Linked DNA regions of Martelella mediterranea DSM 17316. The protein of the gene in region 1 interacts with the protein of each later gene in a pairwise test. Links are inferred from orthologs where the notes say so. Each region holds a gene or a part of one and is shown on either strand. Other genes may lie near its edges. The genes, in order: Mame_RS27275, Mame_RS24435, sfsA and Mame_RS07000.

Region 1 (5,133 bases):
GAGCCTCATCGGCGGCATAGGCGTCGCTTCTGCTGCTCTGCGGCGCGGTATCCGCGCCCTTCGCGTGCAATGTTGTCAGGGTTCTTCCTTTCATCCGGACCAAGCACGAATGCGACTCGTCACTCCGGCGGGCCGCTGGCTATAAAGGTGATGCCAAAGGCAGCCCGTTGCAAGGGTTTTCCTGCGCAAAATTGAGAGGCGACGTCAGGGAAGGATCCGGAAGGCAACCGCCGCGGCATCATCGCTGACCTTGTAGCGCGGGAATTTCTCGCCTTCCGGATCATCGGTCCGCTCGATCCGGCGCAGGTGCTCAAGAAGCGGCGGGAGCCCGTCGCGAAAGGCCGCGTCGATCAGGCCGGCGGGCGAAAACGCGTCGTAATTGTCGCAAAGGGCGGCAAAGCCATCCGAGCACAGCAGGCCGCGCACCGGGGCTTTCAGGCCGCAGTCTTCCCTGACGATACGCTCCGCCGCCGCCGGTACGAGGCCAAGCGTGAAGACATGTCCGTCCGGCGTGTTCTGGCGGGCGCGGCCGGCGCGCAGCATTGCCATGGTCTCGGCATCGCCGGCGATATCGGCGGCGCCTTTGAAGCCGCCAATGCGTTCAAGATGGGCGCGGGCGGCGGCGATCTCCTTCTCGCGATTGCCCTTCAGCGCCGTGGTTTCGAACACATGGCCGGCCGCGTCCTCAAGAAACAGCCGGCAATCGCCGAGTCCATAGGTGACGAGGCAGTCGCCCTCAATCCGCAGCATCTGGAAGGCGGCGGCGGGCCACATATGGCGCGGAAGGTCATCCGAGCCGGCGGCGGCGTGATAGAGATCGCGCGCCAAGGCGTTGATCGCGGCGACGGTCTCGGCAACGGGCCGGTCTCCTGCGTCGGCAAACATTCGCGCCGCATGGGCGGCGAGCCAGGTGGCGTCGCCCTCGGCCATCACCTCCCGCTCGGCGATGCCGGTCGCGCCGTCGATGACGAATACCGAATGCGCGTTCCAGCCATAGCGGTCGTCGCTCGCCCCGCCAAGCTTGCCTGGATCGGTGATATCGCCGACGATCTCGAGCTTCATCTCTTGCTTTCCTGTCTGAGCGCGGTCGAGGAGATGGCGGAGCGCGGGCCGTGGATGAAGGTCCAGGCCGGCGGCTTCATCCGCGGCAGCGCGCGCGCCGCGCGTTCGGGAACCCGGGCCTTGTCGAGCGCGCGCGCCGCCTTGGAGGAAAGATAGGTGAGCGTTGCGCCCGGCCTGTCGATGACGGCGATCGGCACGGTCGCCGCGATCCGCCGCCATTCCTGCCAGCGGTGAAAATCGCCGAGATTGTCGGCGCCCATGATCCAGACGAAGTGCACCGCCGGGTTGCGGCGGATGATGTGGCGGATAGTGCGGGCGGTATAGGCCGTGCCGAGCGTCTTTTCGATCGCCGTCACCCGGATGCGCGGATCGCCGGCCATGGTGTCCGAATGCGCCAGCCGCTCGGCAAGCGGGGCAAGACCATTGCCGCTTTTCAACGGATTGCCGGGCGTGACCAGCCACCAGAGCTGGTCGAGCCCGAGCCGCTGGAGCGCAAGCTTCGCCACCAGCAAATGGCCCTCATGCGGCGGATTGAACGAGCCGCCGAACAGGCCGACCGTCATGCCGGGCTGAAGATGCGGCATGACGAGGTGGCGGCGCGCGATCTCCGTCAAGCCGTCAGGCCCGCGTCTGGCCGCTGCCGCGCACCAGATATTTGAACGAGGTGAGCTGCTCGACGCCGACCGGCCCGCGCGCGTGCATTTTGCCGGTGGCAATGCCGATCTCGGCCCCCATGCCGAACTCGCCGCCATCGGCGAACTGGGTCGAGGCATTGTGCAGCAGGATTGCGGAATCGATCTCGTTGAAGAAGCGGGCGACGACCTCCGGATCCTCGGCGATCACCGCCTCGGTGTGGTGCGAGGAATATTTTCCTATGTGTTCGATCGCGCCGGAAATGCCGTCGACCAGCTTCACCGCGATGATCGCGTCGAGATATTCCGTGGTCCAGTCGTCTTCGCTGGCCTCATCGCGGCCCCTTGCATAGTCGATCATGTCGTGGTCGACGCGCACCAGGCAGCCTTTGGCTTCCAGCGCCTCGATCAGCGGGGTCGCAAACTTATCGGCAGCCGCGCGGTCGATCAGCAGCGTTTCGGCGGCCCCGCAAATGCCGGTGCGGCGCATCTTGGCGTTGACGACGATCTCGCACGCCATGCCGAGATCGGCGGATTTGTCGACATAGATATGGCAGAGCCCTTCCAGATGGGCGAAGACCGGCACCCGTGCCTCCGACTGCACGCGCGCGACAAGGCTCTTGCCCCCGCGCGGCACGATCACGTCGATATTGCCGGAAAGGCCGGCGAGCATTTCGCCGACGGCGGCGCGATCGGTGGTCGGCACGATCTGGATCGCGTCTTCCGGCAGGCCGGCCTTTTTCAGGCCGGCGGCAAGCGCGTCATGGATCGCGCCCGAGGATTGCGCGGAATCCGAACCGCCGCGCAGGATCACGGCGTTTCCGGCCTTCAGGCACAGCGCGCCGGCATCCGCCGTCACATTCGGGCGGCTTTCGTAGATCACGCCGATAACGCCAAGCGGCGTGCGCACCCGCTCGATCTTCAGCCCGTTGGGACGATCCCATGCGGCGATGACGTCGCCGACCGGGTCATCGAGCGCGGCGATTGCGCGGATGCCGTCGGCCATCGCCTTGACCCGCTCCGCGTTCAGTTCCAGCCGGTCGATGAACGAGCCGGCCACACCGTTTTCCTTCGCGCGGGCGACATCCACGGCATTGGCGGAGAGAATGCCGGCACTGTTTTCCTCGATCGCATCGGCCATGGCGAGAAGCGCCGCGTTCTTGGTTTCCGTTGGCGCGATCGCCAGCGCGCCTGCTGCCTTGCGGGCGCGGCGGCCGAGCTCGGCCATCGTGGTCTTTACATCCTGAACCTGATCAAGCATGGGCCGATCCTTCCCGTTTTACGGCCGACATCACGAGGTCGTCGCGATGCACCATCGCGGCGCGGGCGGGATAGCCCAGGATCGCCTCGATGCCGGCACTCTTCTCACCTGCGATCATCCGGGCCTCGTCGCTGTCATAGCCGGAAAGCCCGCGGGCGATCTCGCCGCCCTTCGCGTTGACGATGGCGACAGTGTCGCCGCGCGAGAAATGTCCGTCAACCGCGGTGACGCCGGCGGCGAGCAGGCTGTTGCCGCGCTTCAGCGCCGCGACCGCGCCGTCATCGATATGGATCGTGCCGGCGGGCAGAAGCTGGCCGGCGATCCAGGTCTTGCGCGCGCTGACCGGCGCGCGCGAGGCATGGAAGATCGAATGGCGCGCGCCATCCGCGATCGCCTTCAGCGGATGATCGATCTTGCCGGACGCGATGATCATGGCGCAGCCGGAGGCGGTGGCGATCTTGCCGGCCTCGACCTTGGTGCGCATGCCGCCGCGCGACAGTTCGGAGGCAGCGCCGCCGGCCATCGCCTCGATTTCCGGCGTGATGGCTTCGATTTCGGCGAGGAAGCGGGCGTCGGGATCGAGATGGGGCGGGGCGGTGTAGAGCCCGTCAATGTCGGACAGCAGCACCAGCAGGTCGGCGCCGATCATGGTGGCGACGCGGGCGGCCAGCCGGTCATTGTCGCCATAGCGGATCTCGGTGGTGGCGATCGTGTCGTTTTCGTTGATGATCGGCACGGCCCCGAGTTTCAGCAATTGCCGCAGCGTGGCGCGGGCGTTGAGATATTGCCGCCGCTCCTCGGTGTTCTGCAGCGTCAGCAGGATCTGCCCGGCGATGATGCCATGCGCCTTCAGGCTTTCGGTCCAGGCGCCGGCAAGGCCGATCTGGCCGATGGCGGCGGCGGCTTGGGCCTCTTCCAGCTTGAGTGCGCCGGCGGGCGTGCCGAGCACGGTGCGCCCGAGCGCGATCGCGCCCGAGGAGACGACCAGGACTTCGACGCCGGCCGCCCTGAGGCCTGCGATATCGGCGGAGAGATTTTCGAGCCAGCCGCGCTTCAGGCCCGCTCTGCGGTCCACCAGCAGCGCCGAGCCGATCTTGATGACGATGCGGCGATAATGGGCAAGCGAACGCCCGCTCATGTTACGGCTCCCACTTGTCGTGGCGACCCCTGTCCTCGACGGGATCGGGGGCCGTGATGCCGAGGCGGGCCTCCTCGGCGCGGATGATGGCGGCAAGTTCGCGCTGCACCTCGGTCATGCCGATCTGGGCAACCGCGGAAATCGCGTGGACCGGCCCGCCGCTCGCCTTTTCCAGCGCGGCCTTCTTTTCCTTCAGCGTTTCGGGGTCGAGAATGTCGACCTGGGACAGCGCCACGATCTCCTGCTTCTCGCCGAGGGCTGCATCATAGGCCGCAAGTTCCTTGCGCACCGTGGTATAGGCGGCGGCGACGTCTTCCTCGAGGCTGGAGACCAGATGCAGCAGCACGCGGGTGCGCTCGACATGGCCGAGGAACCTGTCGCCAATGCCGACGCCCTCATGCGCGCCCTCGATCAGGCCGGGAATATCGGCGAGAATGAATTCGCGCCCGTCAATGCTGGCAACGCCGAGATTGGGGTGCAACGTGGTGAAGGGGTAATTGGCGATCTTCGGCCGCGCCCTTGTGACGGTCGCCAGAAAGGTCGACTTGCCGGCGTTCGGCAGGCCCACGAGCCCGGCATCGGCGATCAGCTTCAGCCGGAGCCAGATCGTCTTTTCCTCGCCCTCAAGCCCGGGATTGGCCCAGCGCGGGGCCTGGTTGGTCGCGGATTTGAAATGGGCGTTGCCGAAGCCGCCATTGCCGCCGGCGGCCAAGCGAAAGCGCTCGCCTTCGTGCGTCAGGTCGCAGATCAGCGTTTCCTTGTCTTCCTCGAACACCTGGGTGCCGACCGGCACTTTCAATGTCACGCTCTCGCCCTTGGCGCCGGTGCGGTTGCGGCCCATGCCGTGGCCGCCGGTGGCGCCCTTGAAATGCTGCTGGAAGCGGAAATCGATCAGCGTGTTGAGGCCGTTGACGGCCTCGATCCAGACATCGCCGCCGCGACCGCCATCGCCGCCGTCCGGCCCGCCGAACTCGATGAACTTCTCGCGGTGAAACGACACCGAGCCCGCCCCGCCATCGCCGGAGCGGATATAGACCTTT
Region 2 (5,125 bases), on another replicon or contig:
CGCCAAGCACATCCTCCCAGTTTTGGGTTGCTCCGACAAGTTCCGCGCATCCCAACACTGCCTCATATAGCTGTAAATACTAGCATTTTTCGTAAAGATCAGGATTATTGATTATAATATCGATAATTATATTGACGTGAGAAGAGTTGATAGCGAACTCGCAGAGGGCGGATTTTAGCCGGGCAGACAGATGAAGCTCAGGTCGTCATCACGATCAACGCCGGCGCAGAGGAAGGCGGCGTGTTCACGTTCGCCACACGCGGCGAAGGCAGGCTCGCACTCGGCCAGGTCGCCAGGCATAGGCATTCCGTCCGCGATCATGAGCCCTGCCTGGAGACATCGCGGCGCCGGCATCGTTGGCAATTCTTGCGCCGCCGATGCCAGGGTAGGGGAGGGGAGGGGAGGGCAGGGGAGGGGAGGGGCTTCAACGAAGAGCCCGCCTTCCTCGCTCACGGTGGTGTGGTTGTAGTCCAACCAGCCCATCCGATCGAATTGAGCGCGCTATGTCCGACAACACCGCAAATTCACCTGCATTTCGATGAAAGTCATGTTTTTATCGATGAACCGGCATTCGTTCCAGCGCGCGAAGGGCGTAAGTTGACGGCAAACGAGGCGAGGGAAAAGGAAACGGTGCCCGCTAATGGTCAGTGATACGGTGGATGCCCGCGCCGCGGAACACATTGCGTCCGAAAACGCGACGGGCGGCAGACATGTGCCCATCCTCCGGACATTCTGGGGCGCGCAGTGCGCTGTGTGGAGCTTTCTGATCCTGTTTGGCTGGACCGCGCGGCTCATCACCTTCGGCGATGTCTTCGCCGCAACGGCGATGACGCTGATCGTGGACCCGATCGCCTTCCTCATGACCGGCGCCGTGCATGTGTTTTTCCTGTCGCGCCGGCGCCGGGTTACGTCCATCCCGATCGTCGTCTTCCTGCTCTGTTTTTCCGTCGTCGGCGGCTTCCTGCTGCACGGCATCGCCGACATCGTCCGCCGTCTGGTGCTCGACGACATGCCGCTTCCGCTCAGCCCGGCGATGATGACCGTATTTTACACGATCCTGCTTATCGGCTGGTCGCTGATGTATTTCTGGCGTACGGCGCTGCTGGAGGCGCGCTCAGAGCGCCTGCGCGCCGCCGAGGCGCAGGCGGAGGCCGTCCGGCTGGAAATGGAGCGGCTGCATCTGCAACTCGCCCCGCATTTTCTCTTCAACGCGCTCAATTCGGTCGCCTCGGAAATTCACGACCGGCCCGACGAGGCACTTGAGATGGTGCGCCGCATCGCCGCCTATCTGCGCTATTGTCTCGACCACGCGGCCCATTCGCGCTGTCCGCTCGCCGATGAAGTGGAAGCGATGCGCGCTTATCTGCGCATTCAGGAACTGCGTTTCGAGGAAAGGCTGAGGACGACCGTCACTGTCGATCCCGAAGCCCTCAACGTGCTGGTGCCGCACATGATCCTCCAGGCATTGGTCGAAAACGCCGTGAAGCACGGCCTGCGGCATCAGGATGACGCCATCGACATCGGCGTCAACGTCGAGCGCCTCGATGACAGGAGCATCGTCATCGAGGTGGTCAATTCCGGCACGCTGCAGCCGGAGCGGCCGGGCCGCCCCGCTATCGGCCTTGCCAATACCAGAATGCGCCTTCACCTTCACTACCCGGAAGGCTATGAGCTGACCCTGAAGCAGGAGGATGACCGCGTCGTCGCAAGGCTGATGCTGAGGGGGTCCGCATGCCGCGTGTAATCCTCATCGATGACGAACCGCCGGCCCGGCGCGGCCTCAAGCGCATGCTCGCAGTCTTCGATGATATCGAGGTCATCGGCGAGGCCGGCACGATCGACCAGGCGCGCGACCTGATTGTCACGCTGCGCCCGGATGCCGTGTTTCTCGATATCGAATTATCGAGCGGCAAGGGCTTCGAGATCGTCACAGACCTGTCGCCCGAAACCGCCGTGATCGTGGTCACCGCCTACAGCCTCTATGCCACCGACGCCTTCGATGTCGCCGCGCTCGACTTTCTGGTCAAGCCGGTCGATCCGGACCGGCTCGAGACCGCGATCAACCGCCTCAGGGAACGCCTTGCGCCGCCGCCGTTGGCCGCCGCCGCCAGCGCCCGGCCGCCGGCGCGCATTCTGCTGAAATCGATGATGTCGTCGGTGATGGTTCCGGTCAGTTCGATCACGCTGTTGCAGGCGGAGGCCGATTTCACGCGGGTGCATCTCGATAGCGACCAGACCTATCTCGCCGGCGGCCTGCTCGGCAAGTTCGAGGCCGACCTGCCATCGCCCCCTTTTTGCCGGCTGAGCCGCTCGTTGATCGTCAACCTGGAACATATCCATACGGTCGAATGGCAGGCGGGCGGGCGCAGCCTGCTCCGCTTCGGCGCGGACAGCCGCGACTTCCCCCTCGGCCGCTCCGCAACCAAGCGCCTGCGCCAGCTTCTGGATGACTGAACCCGATCCGGCTGAAGGGCTCCAGTCAGCGGACCGGATGCTTCGCGCGGCCAGCATAAGATGCCGATCTTCGCCGGAGGAAACCACTGGTTAAGGTTTCTTTTCTATCACTTCTGCTGAGTGACAGCCCTCAGATTGGTCTCCATCAGCATGCCCTTTTCGCGTTATCCAAGCCTTCAATCGAAACCCGCCGGATCGCTGCGGACGGACGGTGATCAGACAAAAGGTGACGACCGGATCACGGAACCGTCGCGGCGCAATCCGGATGCCGCGATCCTCGATCCCGACCGGCTTCCGACCTGGCAGCGCCCCTTCGTGCTGGGACCGAATGTGCGCTTCACCCGCACGCCGCACAAGAAGCATCCCGAATCGCCTTCCTCAGCCGCAAAACCGGAGGAGGGTGACGACCTGCCGCCGCAATCGCCCGCCGCAGCGCTTCAGGATCGCATTGCCGAAGAGTTGCCGGCCAAGCGAGGGGAGGGCGCCCTGGAATATCCGGCGGCAGAGCCGTTCCGGGATGAACCGCCGATGCTGGTGGATTTCCTGTTCCACCCGCTCGGCGCGCCGGAGCATGACGCGGCGCAGCCGGCCTTCCCCGAACACGAAACCGATCCAGAGCCTGTCGCGCAAATAGCGACGAACGAACAGACTTCAGCAGACAATGACGAAAGCCCAGTGAACATTCCGCAAGCCCCATCGATCTCTGAAATGCATGATGCCCACGCCGCCGAAACAGCGGACGAGGCCAACCAGACACAGGCCGGGGCAGGGGCGCTCGCCTTCATTCCGGACGGGCTCGCCTTCGAGATGATGGAACTCGGGCTGTTCGACGGCGCAATGCCGGCACCCAAGGCCGAGGCCGTGGCACCTGCGGAAGACGGCCCTGCCGATGCGGCGGGTGCGCATGACGGCTTCATGCCCTGGACCGCCGCCTCCGACGCGGTGGAAACTGCCACCGACGAGCCGGAGGCGAGCGTGGAGGAGGGGCCTTCGCCGGTTACGCTTTACCGGCAGGTGCTGCTTTACAGCCCGACCCGGCGCACGACAGACGACTGTATGGACAGTGAACCCGCACAGGCACAGGAGATCCCCGCCGAGGAGAGCGATCCCATTGATGACAAAGACCTCGATGACAATGACCTCATGGATGAGCGCGAAGAGGCCTTCGCCGAGATAGACGAGGATGCGTGGGAAGACGAAACGGAAGCCGAGTTTGCCGATTTCGGCGAGGCGCAGCCGCGCCAGCCCGCAGCGGAGGAGGACGAAGCGCCGGACAATGTTGCCGGGCCCCTGAACGTTCTGGCGAAGCATGAACAGACGGATTTCGTGTTCCCGTCGATCGAACTGCTGCAGGCGCCGCTTGCAGATGAGACCAGCGTTCTGAGCCAGGAAGTGCTGGAACAGAGCGCCGGCCTGCTGGAAAGCATTCTGGAGGATTTCGGCGTCAAGGGCGAGATCATCGATGTCCGCCCCGGCCCGGTCGTCACGCTTTACGAATTCGAGCCGGCGCCGGGCGTCAAATCATCGCGGGTGATCAATCTTTCCGACGACATCGCCCGTTCGATGTCGGCGCTTTCGGCGCGCGTCGCGGTCATCCCCGGCCGCAATGTGATCGGCATCGAGCTTCCGAACGAGGAGCGCGAGACGGTCTATCTGAGAGAGCTTCTCGAAAACCGCCTCTACATGACGACAGATTTCCGCCTGCCGCTCTGCCTCGGCAAGAATATCGGCGGCGAGCCGGTGGTCGCGGAACTGGCGAAAATGCCGCATCTGCTCGTGGCCGGCACCACCGGTTCGGGCAAGTCGGTGGCGATCAACACCATGATCCTGTCGCTGCTCTATCACCTCAGGCCGGAAGAATGCCGCCTGATCATGGTCGACCCGAAAATGCTGGAACTGTCGGTCTATGACGGTATTCCGCATCTTCTGACCCCGGTCGTGACCGATCCGAAGAAGGCGGTGCTGGCGCTGAAATGGGCCGTGCGCGAGATGGAGGATCGCTACCGCAAGATGTCGCGGCTCGGCGTTCGCAATATCGACGGCTTCAACAAGCGCGTGGCCGAGGCGCGCACGACGGGCGAGACCATCATGGTGTCGGTGCCCACCGGTTTTGACCGCACCACCGGCGAGCAGATTTTCGAGGAGCAGGAACTCGATCTCTCGGCGCTGCCCTATATCGTCGTCATCGTCGATGAGATGGCCGACCTGATGATGGTCGCCGGCAAGGAGATCGAAGGCACGATCCAGCGCCTGGCGCAGATGGCGCGCGCCGCTGGCATCCACCTGATCATGGCGACGCAGCGGCCCTCGGTCGATGTTATTACCGGCACGATCAAGGCCAATTTCCCGACGCGCATCTCCTTCCAGGTCACCTCCAAGATCGACAGCCGCACGATTCTGGGCGAGCAGGGCGCGGAATATCTGCTGGGGCAGGGGGACATGCTGCATATGAAGGGCGGCGGACGCATCGCCCGCGTCCACGGCCCGTTCGTTTCCGACCACGAGGTGGAGAAGGTCGTCGCCCATCTGAAGACGCAAGGAACGCCCACCTATCTCGGCAGCGTCGTCGTTGACGAGGAAGAGGAAGACGAGGGCGAAGAGGATACCGCCGTCTTCGACGCGACCGAGATGGGCAGCGAGGACGACGACGACGACGATCTTTTCGCCAAGG
Region 3 (4,857 bases), 1.4 Mb from region 1 along the record:
CGCCGGTTTCGCCTGCCAGCCAGGCAAATTCCCAACGTGGACCATTCCCGCAAGGTTTCTCTTGTTATTCATGATAGCGCTATCACTCCTGATTTAAAAGAGGATTCTTCCCCAACGATAAACTAAATCTCGTCAGAAGAATGCGGTATAGGTTATGAACCTGGCATGAACATTGGGCGATCAGGAAAGCCTTCGCCTTCCTGATCGAACTGCGAGAAAGGGCACGCCTTTCCGCTACACTATCGATGCGCCTTCAGCGACACGATGTTGTCGGGCGCGACCTCAGTGGTGGCGAAGAAGCGCTTGAGGTTGCGCGCGGCCTGGCGGATGCGGTGCTCGTTTTCGACCAACGCGATGCGCACATGATCGTCGCCCTGCTCGCCGAAGCCGATGCCGGGGGCAACGGCAACATCGGCCTTTTCCACCAGCAGCTTGGAGAATTCGAGCGAGCCCATTTCGGCAAATGGCTCCGGGATCTTGGCCCAGGCGAACATGGTCGCCGCCGGCGGGGTCACCTGCCAGCCGGCCTTGGCGAAGCTTTCGACCATGACGTCGCGGCGCTTGTGATAGATCGAGCGGACCTCCGCGATATCCGAGCCATCGCCGTTCAGCGCATGGGTCGCAGCCACTTGGATCGGCGTGAACGCGCCGTAATCGAGATAGGATTTCACCCGCGCCAGCGCCGAGATCAGCCGCTCATTGCCGACGGCGAAGCCCATGCGCCAGCCGGGCATGGAATAGGTCTTGGACATCGATGTGAACTCGACCGCCACATCCTTGGCGCCCGGCACCTGGAGCACGGAGGGCGGCGGCGCGCCATCGAAATAGATTTCCGAATAGGCGAGATCGGAGAGCACGATAAGCTCGTGCTTCTTCGCGAAGGCCACGACTTCGCGATAGAAATCCAGGCTCGCCACCTGCGCGGTCGGGTTCGACGGGTAGTTGAGCACCAGTGCGATTGGCTTGGGAATCGAGTGTTTCACCGCCCGTTCGACCGGCCCGAAAAAGCTGTCATCCGGCTCCACCGGGATCGAACGGATCACGCCGCCGGCCATCAGGAAGCCGAAGGCGTGGATCGGATAGGTCGGGTTCGGGCAAAGAATCATATCGCCGGGCGCGGTGATCGCCTGCGCCATATTGGCAAAGCCTTCCTTGGAGCCGAGCGTGGCGACGATTTCGGTCTCCGGATTCAGCTTGACGCCGAAACGACGGGCATAATAGCCGGCCTGGGCGCGGCGCAGGCCGGGAATGCCCTTGGACGACGAATAGCGGTGGGTGCGCGGATCGCGCACGACCTCGCACAGCTTGTCGACCACGGATTGCGGGGTCGGAAGATCGGGATTGCCCATGCCAAGGTCGATGATATCGGCGCCCGCCGCTCGCGCGCTCGCTTTCAAACGGTTGACCTGTTCGAAAACGTATGGCGGCAGTCGCCTGACCTTGTGGAACTCTTCCATCTTCTTCCTCTTGGAACACTGGGTTGAACGATCCTTGCCTTTCGAAGGATCATCGAAACGAGAGCAGGAAAAACCGCCCTTACGCAACAATCAACTGCACTTGCGTCGATTTTGCGGCAGAAATCCTAATACTCTGTTTCATCCTTGCCACAGCAAGGGGCCAGAACGGAGGCTTTGGAGGATTATTGTGGGGCGGGAATGCCGGCCAGTCCGTCGAGCTTGGTCGTCATGGTCGCGACCTCTTCATCAGTAAACTGCGGATAGGCCGCCGTGCCGGTATCGCAGACGTCCGGCTCGCCGCAGGTGGTGGAGCAGGCGGCAAGAAGCGAGGCCGCCGCCACAAGGGTTACACTCAAGATCATCCGGCCGAATTTCATCGCATCTCTCCCGGCGCCGCGGCGGCGCAAATCAGTCGTCGGCAAATCTGCCCGGTTTGGCGGCCGGGTGCAAGCAGGTCAGTCTTCCGTCCGCCCCTCGCCTTCCCGGTCATGCTCGTAGCGATGGGCGACCGGCAGCGGCGGAAGCCAGGATTCGCGTCGGATTGTCCAAAGTTCATAGGTCGGCTTGAAGCGGTCAGGCTGATCGAATGTGCCGAGATTGATCTCGATTTCGTCGCCGCTCACGGCATAGACCGGCGAACCGCAGGTCGGGCAGAAATACCGGTCTTCGAAGCAGCTCGCCTCGCCCGCAATGCTGACGGCGGTCTCGGGGAAGATCGCGGCCGCCTGGAACGGCGCGCCGTGATGCTTGCGGCAATCGAGGCAATGGCACACGCCGACCCGATAGGGCCCTCCCGAGACCGCTATCCGCACCCTGCCGCAAAGGCATCCGCCCGTTATCCATTCCATGATCTCGTCTCCTCGTTGGCGCCCACCCCTTGCAAGTGGCACTTGAAAGGCTAAAACGCATTCCCATGCAGTTCGATCCTCCCTTGATAGCGGCAACGCTGATCCGGCGCTACAAGCGCTTCCTGTTCGATGCCGTTCTGGAGGAAACCGGCGAGGCGATCACCGGCTCCTGCCCCAATACCGGCTCGATGCTCGGGCTCAATACGCCCGGCTCGCGCATCTGGCTGTCGCGCAATGATGACGGCAAGCGCAAATATCCCCACCGTTTCGAGCTGATCGAGGCCGATGGCACCGTGGTCGGCGTCAATACCGGGCTGCCGAACCGGCTTGCCGAAGAAGCGATCGGCCTAGGGATGGTGGATGATTTTGCCGATTATCCCCTGATCCGGCGCGAGCAGAAATATGGCCGCCAGAGCCGGATCGACCTGCTGCTGTCGGCCGATGACCGGCCCGACCTTTACATCGAGGTCAAGAATGTCCACTTCATCCGCACGCCCGGTCTCGCGGAATTTCCCGATACGCCGACGGCGCGCGGAACCCGGCATCTGGCCGAGCTTGCGGATATGGTCGCGGCTGGAAAACGGGCGGCGATGGTCTACCTGATCCAGCGCGACGATTGCGAACGCTTCGCCATCGCCGCCGATCTTGACCCGGTCTATGCCGAGGCTTTCAAATGCGCGCGTCGCGCCGGCGTCGAGGCCTTTGCGATAAAATGCAATGTATCCCGTGACAGCATCACGCCAGATGGTACAGTATTGGTTGATAACATGTAAGCGCACACGCCAGGGCGGTGCGGAGGATGACCATGGTAAATTACGCTGATGCGGCAACAGCGCCGCTGAAGAATGACGGCACGATCCGCCTTTATGATGAAGCAGGCTTCGAAAAGATGCGCCAGGTCTGCCGTATCACCGCCGGCTGCCTCGATAGCCTCGCCGACCTGATCAAGCCGGGCGTCACCACCGAGGAGATCGACCGCCACGTGCTGCAGTACGGCCTCGACCACGGCGTGGTGCCGGCAACGCTCGGCTATCGCGGCTACAAATATTCAAGCTGCACCTCGATCAACCATGTCGTCTGCCACGGCATGCCCAATGCCAAGCCGCTGCGCGAGGGCGACATCATCAATGTCGACGTCACCTATATCCTCGACGGCTGGCACGGCGATTCGAGCCGGATGTATCCGGTCGGTCAGTTGAAGCGGGCGGCCGAACGGCTGCTGGAAGTGACCTACGAATCGTTGCTGCGCGGCATTGCAGCGGTGAAGCCCGGCGCGCGCACCGGTGCCATCGGCGAGGCGATCCAGACCTATGCCGAAAGCGAGCGCTGCTCGGTGGTCCGCGATTTCTGCGGCCACGGCGTCGGCCGGCTGTTCCACGACGCGCCGAATATTCTGCATTACGGCCGCAAGAACGAGGGACCGGAGCTGAAGGAAGGCATGATCTTCACCATCGAGCCCATGCTCAACCTCGGCAAGCCCCATGTGAAGGTGCTGAATGACGGCTGGACCGCGGTGACCCGCGACCGCTCGCTTTCGGCCCAGTACGAGCATACCGTCGGCGTCACCAGCGATGGCTGCGAGGTATTCACGCTGTCGCCCGGCGGCTACGACCGACCGGGTCTGACGCCGGCGCTTTAGGCCGTGTCAGGATTGGAATCGATGTTTCCTGCTATCGCTCCAGGAGCCGCATGAAGAAACCGCCCGCCAAAGGCAACCCAGCCGGCCTTGAAGAAGACGGCCCCGACGAGCGGACGTTCTTCGCCGATCAGCCGCCCGAACGTCCGTTCCGGGGCGGCGATATCCGTGACAAGACGCCAAGCCATGTCCTCGGCCATCGCGACCGGCTGCGCGCCCGTTTCCGGGAGAGCGGAGCGAATGCGCTCGCCGATTATGAAATCCTCGAACTGCTGCTGTTCCGGCTGATCCCGCGCCGCGATACCAAGCCGATCGCCAAGGCGCTGATCGAACGGTTCGGCTCGCTTGGCGGCGTGTTCGGCGCGCCGGCGGAACTGCTGCAGGAGGTCCCGGGCATCGGTGAGACCGTCGCCTTCGACCTTAAATTGATGTCAGCGCTAGCCCAGCGCAGCATCAAAAGCTCGCTGAAAGACCGTCCGATCCTCGGTTCGTGGTCGTCGGTGATCGACTATTGCAACGCGGCCATGGCGCATGAAACCCGCGAACAATTCCGCATCCTGTTCCTCGACAAGCGCAACAAGCTAATCGCTGACGAAATCCAGGGCATCGGCACGATCGACCATACGCCGGTCTATCCGCGGGAGGTGATCAAGCGGGCATTGGAACTGTCGGCGACGGCGATCATACTGGTCCACAACCACCCCTCCGGCGATCCGACCCCTTCGCGCGCGGATATCGACATGACCCATATGATCATCAACAGCGCCAAGCCGCTCGGCATCACGGTGCATGACCACATCATCATCGGCAAGGATGGCTATGTCAGCTTCAAGGGCTTAAAGCTCATCTGAGGCCATGGACTCGGCATGCAGCTTGTGGCTGTATGTAATGAAAACATCACGAAGCGGGACCATAT
Region 4 (5,047 bases), 380 kb from region 1 along the record:
TGCGGAGGGTGTGCACAAGGAACATCCCGGCAAGCTTCTGGCCTATAACTGCTCGCCGTCCTTCAACTGGAAGAAGAACCTAGACGAGGCCGATATCGCCCGGTTCCAGCGCGAGCTTGGCGCCATGGGCTACAAGTTCCAGTTCATCACGCTGGCGGGCTTCCATCAGCTCAACTACGGCATGTTCGAGCTCGCCCGCGGCTACAAGGAACGCCAGATGGCGGCCTATAGCGAGCTTCAGCAGGCGGAATTCGCGGCGGAGCGCAACGGCTACACCGCGACCCGCCACCAGCGCGAAGTCGGCACCGGCTATTTCGATGCGGTGTCGATGGCGATCACCGGCGGCACCGGCTCCACCACCGCCATGGGAGAATCCACCGAAACAGCCCAGTTCGAGGCAGCAGAATAGGCAAGGGAGGACTACGCAATGACACCGAAACTCAACGTCAAGGAACGCGCCGAGGCGCAATCCGGCGAAATGTCCGCCGAGCAGCAGGCCGCCATCCGCATGGTCGCCAATGATCTCCACCGGCTGAACCAGGCGGTCATGCGCGCGGTCGATGCCGGCGTCTCGGTCGAGATCATCCGCTCGGCCCGCCACCACGGCGGCGGCAAGTGGGGCGACCTGCTGACGCCGATCATCATCGCCGGGGCCGCAGCCGCACCGGCGCCGGAGGAAAACCTCAGCGCCCATTGAAAGAGCAAATCGCGACAAGGCGCGTCCCTTTGACGAGGGGCGCGCTTTGGCGTTTCCGAAAGCAATTCGATCACCCAAAACCGCGCCCGCGTCAAAATCTGCGCATACGGGCTTTTTTCTGACTCAGTTTTGCTCCAATGAGACAGCATGAAATTTCACCGCAGTCTCAGCATAGCCGCCCTTTTCTGCCTCGCCGCCGCCTCGCAGGCCGGCGCCCATCCGCATGTCTTCGTCGATGCGCGGCTGGAAGTGGTGGCGGATGATGACGGCAATGTCACCGCGCTGCAGAATGTCTGGCGCTTCGATGAGTTCTTCACCTCCTCGGTCATCCTCGACTATGACGCCAATATGGACAATCAGCTGACCGGCAAGGAACTGACGGATATCGGCGATACCGTGCGCGAATCGCTCGCCGAATATGGCTATTACACGCAGATCAATGACAATGGCGAGGACGTGCCGCTGGCCGAACCCGACGTCATTCACGCCGACATGATGGACGGACAATTGCTGCTGATCTTCTCGGCAAAGCCTTCCAGGCCGATCAAGCTTTCCGGCCACCTTACCTTCGGCATTTACGATGCCAGCATGTATACGGCGATCGACTTTCAGCGCGACGAGGACCTTGCTATGATCGGCGATGCGTTCGGTCGCTGCAAAGCCGCGGTCGTGCGCCCCGATCCCGATGAGATCATCTCCCAAAACAGCGATGCGCTGACGGCGGCCTTCTTCAACGATCCGACCGACATGAGCAAGCTGTTCGCAACCCGCCTGGACCTCACATGCCCCGACTGACCCGCCCGATCGCGCTTGTCCTGCTCCTGGCGCTTCTGGCTTTTCTGATATTCGGCCTGAGCCAGAAGTCGTTCTCGGCCTCGCCGCTCGGCATCGGCTCGTCGGAGCCTTCGTTTTCTTCCTCCTTCGGCCCGCTGCAATCGGTGCTGATGACCATCAACCAGTATCAGCAGCAATTCTACCATGCGCTGACGGCGGCGCTGAAGGCGATGAAGGACGACCCGGTGAAGGTGCTGGGGCTTGTCGGCCTTTCCTTTGCCTATGGCGTGTTTCACGCGGTCGGCCCCGGCCACGGCAAGGCGGTGATATCGTCCTACCTGATCGCCAACGAGACCGAGCTCAGGCGCGGTATCTTCATTTCGCTTCTGGCTTCGCTGGCGCAGGGCGTGACGGCGATCCTGCTGGTTGGCACGGCCTATCTGTTTCTGCGCGGCACCGCCGTTTCGATGCGCGATGCCACGCTTTACATGGAGCGCGCCAGCTTTCTGCTGATCGCCGGTTTCGGCCTGTGGCTGCTCTATACCAAGACCCGTGCGATCTTCGGGGGCGCCGGCCATGGCGCTCATGATCATGACCATCATCATGAGCACGATCACGGTCACGCGCATCGCCATGACGACCATCATGTGCATGGTCCCGATTGCGGCTGCGGCCATGTGCATATGCCGGAACCCAAGGACCTCGGGGGCAAGGATTTCGACTGGAAGGGCGCCGGATCGGCGATCCTGGCGATCGGCATGCGGCCCTGCTCGGGCGCGCTGATCGTGCTGACCTTCGCATTGCTGAACGGGCTGATCCTCGGCGGTATCGCCTCGGTCTTCGCCATGGCGATCGGCACCGCGATCACCGTGTCGGTGCTGGCGATCATCGCCGTCTCGGCCAAGGGACTTGCCGTGCGCCTTGCCGGTCGCGGCGCCACGCGCGCGACCGTGATCGGCTACGGCATCGAGATCGCCGGCGCGCTTCTGGTCACGCTTCTGGGCCTGATGCTGTTTGCCGCCTCGATGACAGGCTGATCAGATCCCGGCTCCGAGGTTCTGGTAATTGCTCATGCCCTCGAGGAACTCCGCGACGAACGGCGTCGCGGGCCGGCGCAGCAATTCCTCCGCCGTGCCGAACTGTTCGATATGGCCTTCGGACATCACAGCGATCCGGTCGGCGATCTCGAAGGCTTCCTCCTGGTCATGGGTCACCAGAATGGCGGCAATCCCGACCTTTCTCTGCAGGTCGCGGAGCGCGCCGCGCAAGCCCTTGCGGATCTTGGTATCGAGTGCGCTGAAGGGCTCGTCGAGCAGCAGCAGCCGCGGTTCGATCGCAAGCGCGCGCGCCAGCGCCACGCGTTGGCGCTGGCCGCCGGAAAGCTGCGAGGGGTAGCGGTCGGAAAGATGGCCGATCTCCGCCATGTCGAGCAGATCGCGCACCCGCTTGCCGATCTCCTCGCGGGATGGCCGTGTGGCGCGCGGGCGCATCTTCAGCCCGAAGGCGGCGTTTTCGGCCACCGTCTTGGTTTCGAACAGCGCATAGCTCTGGAACACCATGCCGAAACGCCGCAGCCGCGCCTCCAGCCCGGTAATGTCCTCACCCTCCATCAGGAGCCGGCCCTCGTCGGCGAATTGCAGGCCGGCGATGATCCTGAGCAGCGTGGTCTTGCCGGAGCCCGAGGGACCGAGCAGCGCCACGAACTCGCCGGGACGGATATCGAGATCGACGCGGTCGAGCACCTTGTTGCTGCCGTAGGATTTCGAAACATTTTCGACTGTGAGGGCCATTGTCGGTCTTTCTCAGTGCGCTTGCGGGTGACGCGATTCGATCGCGGATCTCAGGATCAGCGTGATCACCGCGATCACCGTCAGAATGGTGGCGGCGGCAAAGGCGCCGGTCACGTTGTAATCGTCATAGAGGAGCTGCACCTGCAGCGGCAGCGTCATGGTCTCGCCGCGAATATTGCCGGAGACGACGCTGACGGCGCCGAACTCGCCGATGACGCGGGCATTCGCCAGGATCGCTCCATAAAGCAGCGCCCAGCGGATATTGGGCAGGGTCACGTGGAGGAAGGTCTGCCAGCCGTTGGCGCCAAGGGTCAGCGCTGCCTCCTCCTGGTCGCGGCCGGCAACCTCCATCAGCGGGATCACCTCGCGGGCGACGAAGGGGCAGGTGACGAACAGCGATACCAGCACGATACCGGTGAGGTTGAACATCAACTGGATGCCGTATTGATCGGCATAGCTGCCGACGAGCCCGGTGGAGCCATAGACCAGCAGATAGCAAAGGCCGGCAACGATCGGCGAGATCGAGAACGGCAGTTCGATGATCGTGATCAGCACCCGCCGGCCCGGAAAGCGGAACCGGGTCACGGCCCAGGCGGCGCATATGCCAAAGGCGATATTGACCGGCAGCGCGATCAGCGCCGTGATGACGGTGAGCTTGATCGCATGCAGCGTTTCAGGCTCGAGGAGGCCCGAGGCATAGACGCCGATGCCTTCGGAAAAGGCGCGGGCGAAGATCGCCACGCTCGGAAGGCCCATGATGAGAGCGGCAAAGGCGACGGCGACGAGCACCAGTGCCGCCCGCTTCAGGCTGCGTCTGCGCCTCAGAGCCTTGACTTGCGGATGGACCATGGCTCAGCCTCCCCTCGACATATGCCGCGCGGCGCGGTTCTGAGCGATATTGGCGAGGATCAGCACGAGGAGCGCCAGCGCCAGCACCGTGCCGGCGATCGCGCTTGCGGCCGGGAAATCATACTCATCGAGCCGGATCATGATCAGAAGCGAGGCAATCTCGGTCTTGAACGGCATGTTGCCGGCAATGAAGATCACAGCGCCGAACTCGCCGAGCGAACGGGCAAAGGCGAGCGACGCGCCCATGATGAAGCTCGGGAACACTTGCGGGAACACGATATGGCGGAACACCTGGAAATCGGTGGCGCCAAGCGTCTGAGCCGCCTCTTCCAGATCGAGGCTCAGGCTCTCCATCACCGGCTGCACCGTGCGCACGCCGAAGGGCACCGAGGTAAAGGTCATGGCGAGCGCGATGCCCCACCAGGTATAGGCGATCTTGATGCCGAAGTCCGACAACAGCATGCCCATCCAGCCATTGCGGTCGTAGAGCGCCACCAGCGCGATGCCGGCAACGGCCGTCGGCAGCGCGAAGGGCAGGTCGATCAGCGCGTCGAGCAGGCGCTTTCCGGGAAACTTGTAGCGCACGATCACCCAGGCGAGCAGCAGGCCGAAACAGGCGTTGAACACGGTGGCAAGGGCTGCCGCCGAGATCGTGACGCGGAAGGCCGCAAGCGTGCGCGGATTGGTGATGATGCGCCAGTAATCGGCAAAGCCGAGCTGGCCAAGCTGCCAGAACAGCGCCGACAGCGGCAGCAAGATGATCAGGGCGACAAAAAGCAGCGTGGTCCCGAGCGTCAGCCCGAAACCCGGCATGACGCTGCGGTTCGCGCGTCTGGTCGCTGTCGGCATGATGAACGTCATGATGGCCTTTTCGCGGTGATGCCGGAGGCTATAGCAATTCTTGTTGCAGGGGGCACGGGTTTTGTTGGCGGGATGC

What was found.
Region 2: the proteins of Mame_RS27275 (region 1) and Mame_RS24435 interact in binary tests that used the Escherichia coli proteins (3 or more experiments, as listed by UniProt). The link is inferred for Martelella mediterranea DSM 17316 from one-to-one orthologs.
Region 3: the proteins of Mame_RS27275 (region 1) and sfsA interact in binary tests that used the Escherichia coli proteins (3 or more experiments, as listed by UniProt). The link is inferred for Martelella mediterranea DSM 17316 from one-to-one orthologs.
Region 4: the proteins of Mame_RS27275 (region 1) and Mame_RS07000 interact in binary tests that used the Escherichia coli proteins (3 or more experiments, as listed by UniProt). The link is inferred for Martelella mediterranea DSM 17316 from one-to-one orthologs.

What each region holds. Positions count from the first base shown.
Region 1 is NZ_CP020330.1:1,899,116-1,904,248, forward strand. Bases 819-3,817 are described here. They hold Mame_RS27275 (glutamate-5-semialdehyde dehydrogenase), read right to left. Parts: upstream 2,956-3,817; coding sequence 1,681-2,955; downstream 819-1,680. Other genes in these bases: Mame_RS08845 (hypothetical protein), read right to left, coding at 819-1,062; Mame_RS08850 (nicotinate-nucleotide adenylyltransferase), read right to left, coding at 1,059-1,646; proB (glutamate 5-kinase), read right to left, coding at 2,948-3,817. Outside these bases: rsfS (ribosome silencing factor), read right to left, coding at 1-94; more of Mame_RS08845, read right to left, coding at 205-818; more of proB, read right to left, coding at 3,818-4,093; GTPase ObgE, read right to left, coding at 4,095-5,133. UniProt on the Escherichia coli protein: Catalyzes the NADPH-dependent reduction of L-glutamate 5-phosphate into L-glutamate 5-semialdehyde and phosphate. The product spontaneously undergoes cyclization to form 1-pyrroline-5-carboxylate.
Region 2 is NZ_CP020331.1:586,073-591,197, reverse strand. Bases 602-3,592 are described here. They hold Mame_RS24435 (LytR/AlgR family response regulator transcription factor), read left to right. Parts: upstream 602-1,731; coding sequence 1,732-2,454; downstream 2,455-3,592. Other genes in these bases: Mame_RS26910 (DNA translocase FtsK), read left to right, coding at 2,605-3,592; Mame_RS24440 (sensor histidine kinase), read left to right, coding at 641-1,744. Outside these bases: Mame_RS27080 (hypothetical protein), read right to left, coding at 175-321; more of Mame_RS26910, read left to right, coding at 3,593-5,125. UniProt on the Escherichia coli protein: Member of the two-component regulatory system BtsS/BtsR, which is part of a nutrient-sensing regulatory network composed of BtsS/BtsR, the low-affinity pyruvate signaling system YpdA/YpdB and their respective target proteins, BtsT and YhjX.
Region 3 is NZ_CP020330.1:3,323,237-3,328,093, forward strand. The notes cover bases 1,502-4,224. They hold sfsA (DNA/RNA nuclease SfsA), read left to right. Parts: upstream 1,502-2,370; coding sequence 2,371-3,078; downstream 3,079-4,224. Other genes in these bases: Mame_RS15515 (hypothetical protein), read right to left, coding at 1,640-1,834; Mame_RS15520 (GFA family protein), read right to left, coding at 1,913-2,305; map (type I methionyl aminopeptidase), read left to right, coding at 3,111-3,944; radC (RadC family protein), read left to right, coding at 3,995-4,224. In the rest of the region: Mame_RS15505 (acyl carrier protein), read right to left, coding at 1-72; Mame_RS15510 (LL-diaminopimelate aminotransferase), read right to left, coding at 240-1,457; more of radC, read left to right, coding at 4,225-4,792. UniProt on the Escherichia coli protein: Binds to DNA non-specifically. Could be a regulatory factor involved in maltose metabolism.
Region 4 is NZ_CP020330.1:1,515,864-1,520,910, forward strand. Bases 1,386-4,298 are described here. They hold Mame_RS07000 (ABC transporter ATP-binding protein), read right to left. Parts: upstream 3,262-4,298; coding sequence 2,509-3,261; downstream 1,386-2,508. Other genes in these bases: Mame_RS06990 (DUF1007 family protein), read left to right, coding at 1,386-1,492; Mame_RS06995 (nickel/cobalt transporter), read left to right, coding at 1,480-2,508; cysW (sulfate ABC transporter permease subunit CysW), read right to left, coding at 3,274-4,110; cysT (sulfate ABC transporter permease subunit CysT), read right to left, coding at 4,114-4,298. In the rest of the region: aceA (isocitrate lyase), read left to right, coding at 1-409; Mame_RS06985 (SMc00767 family acetate metabolism repressor), read left to right, coding at 428-697; more of Mame_RS06990, read left to right, coding at 845-1,385; more of cysT, read right to left, coding at 4,299-4,971. UniProt on the Escherichia coli protein: Part of the ABC transporter complex CysAWTP involved in sulfate/thiosulfate import. Responsible for energy coupling to the transport system.